Regions from separate parts of the Inquilinus ginsengisoli genome, predicted to be linked through region 2. Evidence: riboswitches for the same ligand, from Rfam matches in the RefSeq annotation. Region 2 holds a riboswitch; each other region holds the start of a gene.
The links. A riboswitch is a leader RNA that binds a small molecule or an ion and turns the genes downstream of it on or off. The one in region 2 is predicted to bind cobalamin.
Positions count from the first base shown of each region.

Region 1 (4,260 bases), on a different contig from region 2:
GGAGAAGCCGTACATCAGCACCCGGTCGCCCGCGACCCGGTACTTGGCCTGCATCTCGGCGATCATCGCCAGCAGCACGGCGTCGTAGTGCAGGGGGCCGGCGCGCATCAGCTTGTAGCTGGAGAGGTCGCCGGGTTCGGTGATGCCGACCGGGAACAGCGGCGCCAGCACGATGACGCCATGCCGCTCCGCAAAATCGGCGAAGCCGTCGCGATAGGCCTGCATGCCGCGTTCGGTGCCGTGCACGATCACCGCCAGCGGCCAGCTGTCGCTGCCGTGCTCGTCATAGGCCTCGGGCACATAGGCGCAGTAGCTGAAACGCTGGTCCAGGCCGCAGGCGAACACTGTGGTCGCCCCGAAATCATAGGATGCCAGCCGCGTTCCATGCCCGTGCGGTCGCGCCATGATGCCCCCTTGTGCCTGTTTGACGGAAAGTGAGACATGTTTTTGTGATCATGAAAAGCACAATCTGACGAGTTTTCCTCACAGCGGCGATGTTCATGCTCAGGAAACGCAGCAGCCGGCCCAATTCGCAGAAATCGTGAGCCATCGCGCCGCCCGAACATTTCCCTGTCGCCGAAAACCGGCCGGCGCTTATGGTGGCGGCCCGGCCACATCGCCTGCGACCATGACCGACCCGAAGCCCAGCCTGGGCGAATGCCTGCGTGACCTGCGCCGCCGCAACGACTGGACCCTGGCCCAGGTCAGCGCCATGACCGGCCTTGCCGTCTCGACCCTGTCCAAGGTCGAGAACAACCAGATGTCGCTGACCTACGACAAGCTGCTGCAGCTGGCGCAGGGCATGAAGGTCGACATCGCCGAGCTGTTCGGCACCCGCGCCCCCGCCGGCTCGGCCGGTCGCGGCCGCCGCGCCCTCAGCCGCCAGGGCGAGGGCCGGGCGATCCAGACCCGGACCTACGACTACCTCTATGTCTGCGCCGAGCTGTCGCGGAAGAAGATGGTGCCGATGATCGGGCTGGTGCGGGCCCGGTCGATCGACGAGTTCGAGGACCTGATCCGCCATCCCGGCGAGGAGTACACCTATGTGCTGGAGGGCGAGCTGGACCTGCACACCGAGCTGTACGCCCCGACCCGGATGAAGGCCGGGGATTCGATCTATTTCGACAGCACCATGGGCCATGCCTATGTCAGCGTCGGCGACCGGCCGGCCCGGATCCTGTGCGTCTGCACCATGACCGAGCAGGACCTGACCGCCGCGGTGCTGGAGGCCGAGGGCATCGAGCCGCTGCCGGCTTGAGGACGCCAGCCAGGGACATGGCGATATAAAGATGTCTTTATATCAGCATTGACGCGCGCGCCCCGCCTGGGCACACTCCGCCGGTTCGTGGTTCTCCGGGCCCATTCGCGGGCGCCGGAGCTAAGAGGGAATCCGGTGAGCCGCAGGGCGATGCCGGAGCTGCCCCCGCAACTGTGAGCGGCGAGCCGAGGTCCATCTTGCGTCACTGAAGCCGGAAGGCTTCGGGAAGGCCGGACCGGAGCGACGACCCGCAAGCCAGGAGACCTGCCGCGAACACGCACGTCCCTGGGCGGGGTGTCCCGGTGGTTCGCCTGCGATCCTGCCGGCTGCTCGCCGTCGGGACATGCCGCACGCGTCCGCTCGGCCTTTGCCCCCAATCTTTGGGGTTCAAGCCGATGTCTTCCCTCTCTCTTCCCGTTGCCGCTCTCGGCACGCCGCGGATCGGTCCGCGCCGCGAGCTCAAGACCGCGCTCGAAAGCTTCTGGTCGGGCAAGTCCGACCAAGCCGCGCTGCTGGAGACGGCCGCCGCGCTGCGCGCCGCCAACTGGGCGCGCCAGCACGCGCTCGGCGTCACCGTCATCCCGTCGAACGACTTCTCCTTCTACGACCAGGTGCTGGACACCAGCGTCATGGTCGGGGCGATCCCCGCCGCCTATGGCTGGGCGGGCGGCCCGGTGCCGCTGACGACCTATTTCGCCATGGCCCGCGGGTCCCAGGCGGATGTCGGCGACGCCGCCTGCAGCCACGGTCCTGCCCATGGCCACGGCGTGCCGGCCCAGGAGATGACCAAGTGGTTCGACACCAACTACCACTACATGGTCCCTGAATTCGCCGAGGGGCAGCGCTTCGCCCTGTCCTCGCTGAAGCCGGTCGAGGAGGCCCGCGAGGCCAAGGCGCTGGGCTACCAGACGCGCCCGGTGCTGCTGGGCCCGGTCACCTTCCTCAAGCTCGGCAAGGGCGTGACGGACCCGCTGTCGCTGCTGGACGGCCTGCTGCCGGTCTATGCCGAAATGCTGCAGCGCCTGGCCGCCGAGGGGGCGGAGTGGGTGCAGATCGACGAGCCCTGCCTGGTGCTGGACCTCGACGACGCGGCCCGCGCCGCGCTGCGCCGCGCCTATGCCGCGCTGGCCCAGGCGGCGCCGTCGCTGAATCTGATGGTCGCGACCTATTTTGGCGGCCTCGGCGAGAACCTGTCGACAGCCGTGTCCCTGCCGGTGGCCGGGCTGCATCTCGACCTGGTGCGGGCGCCGAGCCAGCTGGCCGCCGCGATCGACAAGGCCCCGCGCGACCTGGTGCTGTCGCTGGGCGTGATCGACGGCCGCAACATCTGGCGCGCCGACCTGCCGGCGCTGCTGGGCTGGCTGGAGCCGATCGTGGCCGCCCGCGGCGCGGACCGGGTGCAGATCGCCCCATCCTGTTCGCTGCTGCACGTGCCGATCGACCTGGACCTCGAGGACGAGCTCGACGCCGATGTGTGCAGCTGGCTGGCCTTCGCCGTGCAGAAGATGGCCGAACTGTCGACCATCGGCCGCGCCCTGGCCCAGGGCCACGGGGCGGTGGCCGACGCGCTGGCGTCCTCCGCCGCGGCGTCCGCCGCGCGCCGGACGTCGCCGAAGGTGCATGACAGCGCGGTGGCCGGCCGCATGGCCGCGGTCACGGCGGCGATGGCCCGGCGCGGCAATGCCTTCACCACCCGGGCCGAGACCCAGCGCCGGCGCTTCGGACTGCCGCTGTTCCCGACCACCACCATCGGCTCGTTCCCGCAGACCGCCGAGGTGCGGAAGGCCCGCTCGGCGCATGCCAAGGGCGCGCTGACCGATGGGCAGTACGAGAGCTTCCTGAAGGAGGAGACGGCCCGCACCATCCGCTGGCAGGAGGAGATCGGCCTCGACGTGCTGGTGCATGGCGAGTTCGAGCGCAACGACATGGTGCAGTATTTCGGCGAGCAGCTGGCCGGCTTCACCTTCACGAGGCATGGCTGGGTGCAGTCCTACGGCTCGCGCTGCGTCCGCCCGCCGGTGCTCTACGGCGACGTGTCGCGCCCGCGCTCGATGACCGTGGGGTGGTGGAGCTATGCCCAGTCGCTGACCGGGAAGCCGGTCAAGGGTATGCTGACCGGGCCGGTCACCATCCTGAACTGGTCCTTCGTGCGCGACGACGTGCCCCGCAGCGAAGCTTGCCGGCAGATCGCCCTGGCGATCCGGGACGAGGTGCTGGACCTGGAGGAGGCCGGCGCCGCGATGATCCAGATCGACGAGGCGGCCCTGCGCGAGGGCCTGCCGCTGCGCCGGTCGGACTGGAAGGCCTATCTCGACTGGGCGGTGGAGAGCTTCCGCCTGTGCGCCTCCGGCGTCCGGGACGAGACCCAGATCCACACCCATATGTGCTATTCGGAGTTCAACCAGATCATCGACGCCATCGCCGCGATGGATGCCGACGTGATCTCGATCGAGACCTCCCGCTCCAAGATGGAGCTGCTCGACGCGTTCACGACCTACCGCTATCCCAACGAGATCGGGCCGGGCGTCTACGACATCCATTCGCCCCGTGTGCCGGAGGTCGAGGAGATCACGGCGCTGCTCCGGCTCGCCCGGCAGCGGCTGTCCGACCGGCAGATCTGGATCAACCCCGATTGCGGCCTGAAGACCCGCGGCTGGGCCGAGGTGCGGCCGGCCCTGGTCAACATGGTCGCCGCCGCGCGCGACCTGCGCCGGGTGGCCGCGGAATAGCGTCCCGCGCCTGGGACCGGGTAGCGGCGCCGGCCGCCACCCGCTTCCGCTCTCAGCCCGCCCGCGGCTTCGGCGGCTTCTTCCACAGCACGGCGCCGCCTTCCAGCCCGGCATCGTTCGAGGCGATGCTGACGCCCTTCGGCAGGTCGAAGTCGATACGCTTGGCGTTGCCGCCGCTGATATGCAACCGGTCCGGATGCATCAGGATCTCGACGATCTCCAGCATCCGCTGCACCCGCTTGTTCCAGCGCTTCTTGCCGACCTTCTCATAGG
Region 1 is NZ_JAVDPW010000016.1:101,366-105,625, reverse strand. It holds gene E9232_RS33325 (alpha/beta hydrolase family protein) at 1-405, opposite strand, end outside; gene E9232_RS33320 (helix-turn-helix domain-containing protein) at 629-1,258, shown strand; cobalamin riboswitch at 1,330-1,544, shown strand; gene metE (5-methyltetrahydropteroyltriglutamate--homocysteine S-methyltransferase) at 1,654-3,987, shown strand; gene E9232_RS33310 (ROK family protein) at 4,040-4,260, opposite strand, start outside.
Region 1: another riboswitch for cobalamin. It lies ahead of metE (5-methyltetrahydropteroyltriglutamate--homocysteine S-methyltransferase); the one in region 2 lies ahead of E9232_RS13815 (aromatic ring-hydroxylating oxygenase subunit alpha).

Region 2 (4,260 bases):
CTTGACCGTGACGGAAATCGAGAACGGGCGCGACGGGCTGGACGACAGCGTGTAGGTCCGCATCACCAGCTCGTCGCCGACCGGCAGCTCCAGCGTCACGAACTGGCCCGGCTGGTAGCGGAACCAGGTCTGGTTGTCGGAGCGGAAGGTGAAGGTCTTCACCTCCGGCGCCTCGTCGAACACGCCGACGCATTCCAGCACCTGGAGCCGGTCGTTCCACGGCACCATCTGGTCGAGATGGCGGTAGAGCGGGAGATCCCCCGTCACTGCGTTCACGACCGCCTCCCCTTCACGCGACCCGCAGGCGCGGTTTGCTGCCCTCGGCCAGGCGCGGCTCCATGAACCGGGTGTACCAGTCGACGAACTGGATCACCCCGCCCTCATGCATCTCGGAATAGGGGCCGGGCTCGTAGGATGGCGACTGGATGCCGAACGCATTCTCCTCGACGATCCGGCGGTCCTGGTCGTTGGTCTCGGTCCAGACATGGGTCAGCTCGGCCAGGTCGTAGTCGACGCCCTCGACCGCATCCTTGTGGACCAGCCATTTGGTCGTCACCGCCGTCTCGGTGGCGCTGATCGGCAGCACCCGGAAGGTCACGGCGTGGTCGATCAGCACGTGGTTCCAGGTGGTGGGGTAGTGGTACAGCATCAGCGCGCCGATGCGGTCGGCGGTGACCTGGTCGGACAGGCCGCGCTTCACCGCCCGCCTGCCGGTCATGGTGTAGCTGACCGCGTCGCGCAGCAGCGGCGCCCGGGTGGCGCGGAACTGCCCGGCCGGGTCGATGCGGAACTTCGCCTCCAGGCCGGCCGCCTCGCACTTGGCCCAATGCGCCACCATCTCGGGGTCGCTGTCGGCGCCGGCGACGCCGGTGACGTTCGGCGCCTCGGGGAAGGTCTTGCACAGCTCGGGATGGTTGGCCACGCAGTGATAGCACTCGCGGTTGTTCTCCCAGACCAGCTTCCAGTTGCCCTTCTCGATGATGGTGCTCTCGAAGGCGATCTTGGCATCGGCCAGTCGGTGCGGCAGGAAATACGGCTCCATCAGCGCGCGGAACGGCGCGAAATCCGCCGGCTGGTCGGCCAGGCAGATGAAGATGTAGCCGCCGACGCTTTCGCAGGCGACCGGCTTCAGCCCGTACTGGGTCTTGTCGAAGCCATCGGCCATCTGGCGGGCGAACAGCAGGCTGCCGTCGAGGTCGTAGGTCCACTGGTGATAGGGGCAGACCAGCCGGGCCGACGTGCCCTTCTGCGCGGAACAGACGCGGCTGCCGCGATGCCGGCAGGCGTTGTGGAAGGCGCGGATCCGGCCGCCCTGGTCGCGCACCAGCACCACCGGATAGGCGCCGACCTGCACCGTGAAGTACTGGCCCGGCTTCGCCAGCTCGCAATCATGGCCGACGAACAGCCAGTCGCGGTACCAGATCATCTCCATATCGAGCCGGAAGAAATCCGGGTCGGTGTAAAAGGGCTGTTCAAGGCTGAAGCCGTCCCGGTGGCTGCGGAGCAGCCTCAGCATCGTGTCGCGCGCGTCCATCGTCCGTCCCCGGGCCTTCGAAGGACTGGTCGGATGGGCGAGAGGAGGGAATGGTGCGCGCCCGTCAGGTCTTGGGACCGGCCCGCTGCACACTGCCTCTTGACCGCCCACCGCGATCAGTCGAGTTCACCATGCCCAAGGCTGGTTTCCGGGCTTCGGAGCCGTCCTTTCGGACCGTCTCGACACCTTCCCGGGCTTGCGTCGCCCAGTGGTCTCGGTCGAGACGACGTGCTCCGCCACCGTTGCGGGGGCAGCGCCGGCGTTGAACCGGCTTCCCAATTCTCCGCCGGACCTCCCAGGCCAGCGGCACCTTGAACATCCCGATTGAAGCATGCCCCCGGCCGGTCGAGGCTCGTGAAAGCGACATTCCCTTTCCGGCCGGCGACACGGGCGGGGAAGACGAAGCGGTTTTCGGACGCGGAGGCGCGACGGACATAAAAAATGGCGGCCGGCCCTGGTGAGGACCGGCCGCCATGGTGGTGAGTCCAGCGGTTACTGGCAGGCTTCGCAGGTCGGGTCGTCGATCGGGCAGACCATCGGCGCGCCGTCGGCCATCGTCAGGTCGTCGGTGCCGAAGGCGGAGGTGGCCACCACCGGAGCAGGCACCACCACGATCGGCGCCGCGGCGACCGCAGCCGGCGCCGCGGCGACCGGCGCGCTGGCGACGGCGTTCAGCTTGCCGTCGGTGCCCTTCAGCGTCGACTTCTCGACATGGGTCGCGCTCATCGCCCGGAGATAGTAGGTGGTCTTCAGGCCGCGCTTCCACGCCAGCCGGTACAGCGCGTCCAGCTTCTTGCCGTTGGGGTTGGCGATATACAGGTTCAGCGACTGGGCCTGGTCGATCCACTTCTGCCGGCGCGACGCCGCCTCGACCAACCAGCTGGCATCGATCTCGAAGGCGGTGGCGTACAGCGCCTTGAGGTCGTCCGGCACCCGGTCGATGGCGCCGAGGCTGCCGTCGAAATACTTGAGGTCCGAGATCATCACCTCGTCCCACAGGCCGAGCGCCTTGAGATCACGCACCAGGCCGGGATTCACCACCGTGAAATCGCCCGACATGTTGGCCTTGACGTAGAGGTTGCGGAACGCCGGCTCGATCGACTGGGCCACGCCGCAGATGTTGGAGATGGTCGCAGTCGGCGCGATCGCCATGGTGTTGGAGTTGCGCATGCCGGTGCTGCGCACCCGATCGCGCAGCCCGTCCCAGTCCAGCGTCTTGGAGCGGTCCATCTCCAGCACGCCGCCGCGGGCTTCGGCCAGCAGCTCGATCGAGTCGATCGGCAGGATGCCGCGGCTCCACAGCGAGCCCTCGAAGGACGGGTAGCGCCCGCGCTCGGCCGCCAGCTCCACCGATGCGGCGATGGTGTGATAGCTGATCACCTCCATGCTCTCATCGGCGAAGCGCACCGCCTCGTCCGACGCGATCGGCAGCCGCAGCGCCTGCAGCGCGTCCTGGAAGCCCATGATGCCGAGCCCGACCGGGCGGTGCCGCAGGTTGGAGCGGCGGGCTTCCGGGATGGTGTAGAAGTTGATGTCGATGACGTTGTCCAGCATCCGCATCGCGGTGCGGATGGTGCGCTCCAGCCGCGCCCGGTCCAGGCCGCGCTCGCCGACATGGTTGGCGAGGTTGATCGAGCCGAGATTGCAGACCGCGACCTCGTCATCCGAGGTGTTCAGCGTGATCTCGGTGCACAGGTTCGAGGAGTGCACCACGCCGACATGGCCCTGCGGCGAGCGGATGTTGCAGGGGTCCTTGAACGTGACCCAGGGGTGGCCGGTCTCGAACAGCATGGTCAGCATACGGCGCCACAGGTCGAGCGCGCGGACCTGCTTGTGCACGCGGATCTCGCCGCGGGCGGCCTTGGCCTCATAGGCCTCGTAGGCGGTCTTAAACGCCGGGCCGTAGAGGTCGTGCAGGTCGGGCACCTCGTCCGGCGAGAACAGGGTCCAGGCGCCATCGGCCTCGACCCGCTGCAGGAACAGGTCCGGCACCCAGTTGGCGGTGTTCATGTCATGGGTGCGGCGGCGATCGTCGCCGGTGTTCTTGCGCAGGTCGAGGAATTCCTCGATGTCGACGTGCCAGGTCTCGAGATAGGCGCAGACCGCGCCCTTGCGCTTGCCGCCCTGGTTGACCGCGATGGCGGTGTCGTTGGCGACCTTCAGGAACGGCACGACGCCCTGCGACTGGCCGTTGGTGCCGCGGATATGGGCGCCCAGGCCGCGCACCCGGGTCCAGGAATTGCCCAGGCCGCCGGCGTATTTGGACAGCAGCGCGTTGTCCTTCACCGCCTTGAAGATGCCGTCGAGGTCGTCGGCGATCGAGGTCAGGAAGCAGGAGGACAGCTGCGGCCGCGGCGTGCCGGCGTTGAACAGCGTCGGGGTCGAGCACATGAAATCGAAGGAGGAGATCAGGTCGTAGAACTCGATCGCCCGCGCCTCGCGGTCGATCTCCCGCGCGGCCAGCCCCATGGCGACGCGCATGAAGAACACCTGCGGCAGCTCGAAGCGGATGCCCTCGGTCTGCAGGAAGTAGCGGTCGTACAGGGTCTGCAGCCCGAGGAACTGGAACTGCAGGTCGCGCTCCGGTTTCAGCGCCGCGGCGAGCTTCTTCAGGTCGTAGCGCGCCAGCTCCGGGTCCAGCAGGTCGACCGCGATGCCCTTCTTCACATAGGCCGGGAAGTATTCGGCATAGCCCTCGACCATCTCGGCATGGGTGGCGCGGGTCG
Region 2 is NZ_JAVDPW010000004.1:473,760-478,019, forward strand. It holds gene E9232_RS13810 (FAD-binding oxidoreductase) at 1-276, opposite strand, end outside; gene E9232_RS13815 (aromatic ring-hydroxylating oxygenase subunit alpha) at 290-1,534, opposite strand; cobalamin riboswitch at 1,657-1,863, opposite strand; gene E9232_RS13820 (ribonucleoside-diphosphate reductase subunit alpha) at 2,027-4,260, opposite strand, start outside.

Region 3 (4,260 bases), on a different contig from region 2:
GGTCGCCGCCTTCCCCGGGGCGCTGCCGCGCAGCCTGCGCGAGGCCCGTGGCGGCGGCCGCTTCGGCGCCCAGCGCTTCCTGCCGCCGGCCGATCTCGGCGCCGACGGCCAGCCCTGGCCGCACATCCGGCTGGACGGGGCGCTGCAGTTCCTGATCGGGGAAGACCTGGCATGACCCGGCCGCCATTGATTCTCGACGAACTGCCCGAGGCGGAGGGGCGGCAGACGCCAGCCCCGGCCGTGTTCCGGCTCGACCAGGCCGAGGCGGTGGCGGTCGAGGACGACCCGGTCCCGGCCGCGCCGGAAGCCTCCGATCCCGGCCTGTACCGCCGCCGCAGCCCGGGCAGCGTCGCCCTGCGCATCGCCTTCGGGGCGCTGACCGGCCTGGTGGGCCTGGGCATCGGCCTGTGGATCGAGCGCCTGGTCACCGACCTCTTGAGCCAGGGCGGGCCGCTGCAGGCGGCGACGCTGGTGCTGCTCGGCATCGCCGGGATCGGCATCCTGGTCTGGGCCGGCTGGGAGCTGCTGGCGCTGCGTCGGCTGGGCCGGGTCGAGGCGATCCGCAGCCTGGCCCGGGCCGCAGCCAGCGGCGATGCGGCCGCGGCCGAGGCGGTGGTGGCGCGCTTCCGCGGCCTGCACGGCAGCGGTCCGGCCGCCGACGGCATCGCCCGGCTGGAGCGCGAGCGCGACGAGCTGCGCGACCCTGCCGACCTGATCGCGCTGCTGGAGATCCACGCCCAGCGCCCGATCGACGCCGCCTGCCGCGCCACCATCGCGGCCACGGCGCGGCGTACCGCGCTGATCACCACGGTCACGCCCTTCGCCGTGGTCGACATGATCGTGTCCGGCGCGCTGAACCTGCGGATGATCCGGCGGATCGCCGAGATCCAGGGCTTCCGGCCCGGCCTGTTCGCCACGCTGTCGCTGATCCGGCGGGTGGCGACCACGCTGCTGATCGCCGGCGGGGTCGAGGCCGCCAACGACTATCTCGGCGATTTCCTGGGCGCCGGCCTGCTGCGCTCCTTCGGCCGCCGCGCCGGCGAGGGCGCGATCAACGGCATCCTCAGCGTGCGCATCGGCCTGGCCGCGATGAAGGTGTGCCGCCCCCTGCCCTATCTGCGCGACCACCCACCCGGCACCATGAGCCTGGCCAAGGCGATCTTCGGCGCCGAGACGGGGCCGAAGGGCAAGGACTAGGCACCCGCGGGGCGTCACTCCGATAGACGAATGCCATTCTCCTGGCACCAAACCTGAAGAGCTTCCTCGACGGTGCGCTCTTCGTAATCGTGCCAGCGATCGAGCGCGCCCCGCGATTCCAGCAGCCGCTTGAACTGCCCATACGCGCCCTTTCGCCGGAATATGTCCTCGACCGTGTCGAGGTCGCCGGGCAGCTCGCGATCGACGAAGCGCAGGACCAGGTCCCGGCCGAGATCGAGTTCGTTCTTGTGCGGAATGGCAAGGTAGCGATCGGAGGTCTCCACGTCGTCCGGAGCCACGTCCTCCTCCATGATGTCGGCAAAGTCCGAGACCAGGTGGATTTTCCCGGTGTCGAGCGAGACATAGGCCTTGTTCTCGCCGAAGCCGCCGGTGCTGACGAACTCATAGGCAAGTCGCAATTCGGTGCGATCGATCGTGACCGGGTCTTTCGATGCCATCGGGCGCTCTCCTCGACCAGGGGACCGTGCCACCGGATTGCCACGCTCCCGCGGCGCTCCGCAATGACGATGTCACGCGGGAGGCCCTGGGATGACTTGCCGCACCCGGCGGAATGACGTATCGGTTTCCGTGATGGTGCCCCGAGGACGACCTCCGAGGGGATTAAAAGGGAACACGGTGCGGACGACCCAATCAGGGGCCTAGACCGTGGCTGCCCCCGCAACTGTAAGCGGAGAGTCTGCCGCCATCGACGACCACTGGGCCACCGGGCGACCGGAGGCTTGGGAAGGTCGGCGGCAGACCACGACCCGCGAGCCAGGAGACCTGCCATCATCGTAGGGGTTCCATTGACCGGGCGGGGTGCCCGGAGGCGGAGATGATGGTGTCCAGGATCGTCTCATGGCGACGCGTCGCCGGCCCTGCCGCGTGCAGGCCGGGGCAACGCGTGCCCATGCCTTCGGCCGACGCGGCCCGTTTCACCATTGAACGCAAGGCATAGGAGACAGGGACATGACGTCCAACCCGTCCATCACCATCGGTACCGGCGCCAAGGCAGCGCCGCGCAGCCGCACCGCCGTCCCCGCCCTGCTCGCCGCCCTGTTGGGGGTGGTGCTGGTCTGGGGCGTCGGCTTCTCGCATGCCGAGGCCTTCCACAACGCCGCGCACGACACCCGGCATTCGAACGCGTTCCCCTGCCACTGAGGAGTCGGCAATGGCCGCGTTCCGCAGCTTCTTCCTGGTGGCAGCGCTGGCCGGGCTGATCGCCGGCGCCTTCATCACCATCGTCCACCAGTTCGGCACGGTGCCGATCATCCTGCATGCCGAGGTGTTCGAGAAGGCCGGCGAGGACGCCGCCGCCCCCGCCATGTCGATGGCCGCGCCCGCCGCGACCACGGCGGCCGCCGAGCACGATCATGAGCACGGGGCCGCGGCCTGGGAGCCGCAGGACGGCTTCGAGCGCACCGCCTACACGCTGCTGGCCGACGTGCTGACCGGCATTGGCTTCGCCCTGCTGCTGGTCGCGGCCTATGCCGTGCATGGCGGCGAGATCGACTGGCGCCGTGGCCTGTTCTGGGGCCTGGCCGGCTTCGCCACCTTCACCCTGGCGCCCGGCCTGGGCCTGCCGCCGGAGGTGCCCGGCACCGAGGCGGCGCCGCTGTTCGACCGCCAGGTCTGGTGGGTGGCCACGGCGCTGGCGACCGGCGGCGGGCTGGCGCTGATCTTCCTGACCCGCAGCGCCCTGTGGAGCCTGGCCGGCATCGTCCTGCTGGTGCTGCCGCACGCCTATGGCGCGCCGCAGCCGGCCGAGTTCAAGTCGGTGGCGCCGGAATCCCTGACCCATGACTTCATCGTCGCGGCGGTGATCACCAGCCTGCTGTTCTGGGCCGTGCTGGGGTCGCTGACCGGCTTGTTGTACCAACGCTTCCGGCCGGCGGCATAACCGCCGAACCTCATATCGGCTGTCTGAATTCCTGACCTGTCATCCCGTGCGCGCTGCGGCACGCAGTGCTGCGGCGCAGACACGGGATCTCGGCACGACCTCGAAGAGATCCCGGGTCAGCAGCGCATCACTTCGTGCTGCGCGGCGCCCGGGATGACGACGAGTCGATGTTTGCGGGATTGGTATCAGTTCTGCTTCATGCCGCCGACCAGCGTTGTGATGTTATACCGAAACATCTTCGCATAAGTCGAAGCCGGGCCGTCCTCGGTCGACAGCGCCTCGGCATAGAGCTCGCCGCCCATCTGCGCGCCGGAGGCCTTGGCCACCTGCTGCACCAGCCGGGGGTCGGTCGCGTTCTCGATGAACACCGCCTTGATGTGCTCGTGCTTGATCTGGTCGATCAGCTTGGCCACGTCGCCGGCCGAGGCCTCGCTCTCGGTGGAGAAGCCGACCGGGGCCCGGAACTCGATGCCGTAGGCGGCGCCGAGATAGCCGAAGGCGTCATGGCTGGTGATGACCTTGCGCTTGGCCTCGGGGATGGTCGCGACCTCGCGCCGGGCCCAGCCGTCGAGGTCCTTCAGCTCGGCCTCGTATTTGGCGCCGTTGGCCTGGTAGGCCGCGGCATGGGCCGGGTCGGCGGCCGCCAGCGCCTTGGTCACGTTCTGGGCATAGACCACGCCGTTCGCCGCGCTGTTCCAGGCATGCGGGTCGGTGATCTCCTTGCCGTCATCCTCCATCCGGCGGGTGACGATGCCGTCCGAGGCGACGATGATCTTGCCCTTGTAGCCCGAGGCGGTGATCAGCCGGTCCATCCAGCCTTCGAGGTCGAGGCCGCTGACGATGACCACGTCGGCCTTGGCCAGGGCCTGGGCGTCCTGCGGCGTCGGCTCGTAGACATGCGGGTCGCCGTTGGGGCCGACCAGGCTGCGGACCGCGACGGTGTCGCCGCCGACCTGGTGGACGATGTCGGCCAGCACGGTGAAGCTGGCGACGACGTTGAGCGTCTTGTCCTGCGCCCAGGCGGGCAGCGCGCAGGCAGCAAGAGACAGGCCCAGAAGGCCGGCACGAAACAGGGTCTTCATGCAATGGCTCCGATTAGGACACGAGGTCAGCGCGCGTAATGCGCGGTCGGCAGGTATCGGGCCCGCAGGCTGTCATGCGTC
Region 3 is NZ_JAVDPW010000003.1:717,637-721,896, reverse strand. It holds gene E9232_RS11075 (YcjX family GTP-binding protein) at 1-175, shown strand, start outside; gene E9232_RS11070 (TIGR01620 family protein) at 172-1,197, shown strand; gene E9232_RS11065 (hypothetical protein) at 1,212-1,655, opposite strand; cobalamin riboswitch at 1,773-2,002, shown strand; gene E9232_RS11060 (CbtB domain-containing protein) at 2,167-2,358, shown strand; gene E9232_RS11055 (CbtA family protein) at 2,369-3,097, shown strand; gene E9232_RS11050 (metal ABC transporter substrate-binding protein) at 3,283-4,179, opposite strand; gene E9232_RS11045 (metal ABC transporter permease) at 4,206-4,260, opposite strand, start outside.
Region 3: another riboswitch for cobalamin. It lies ahead of E9232_RS11060 (CbtB domain-containing protein); the one in region 2 lies ahead of E9232_RS13815 (aromatic ring-hydroxylating oxygenase subunit alpha).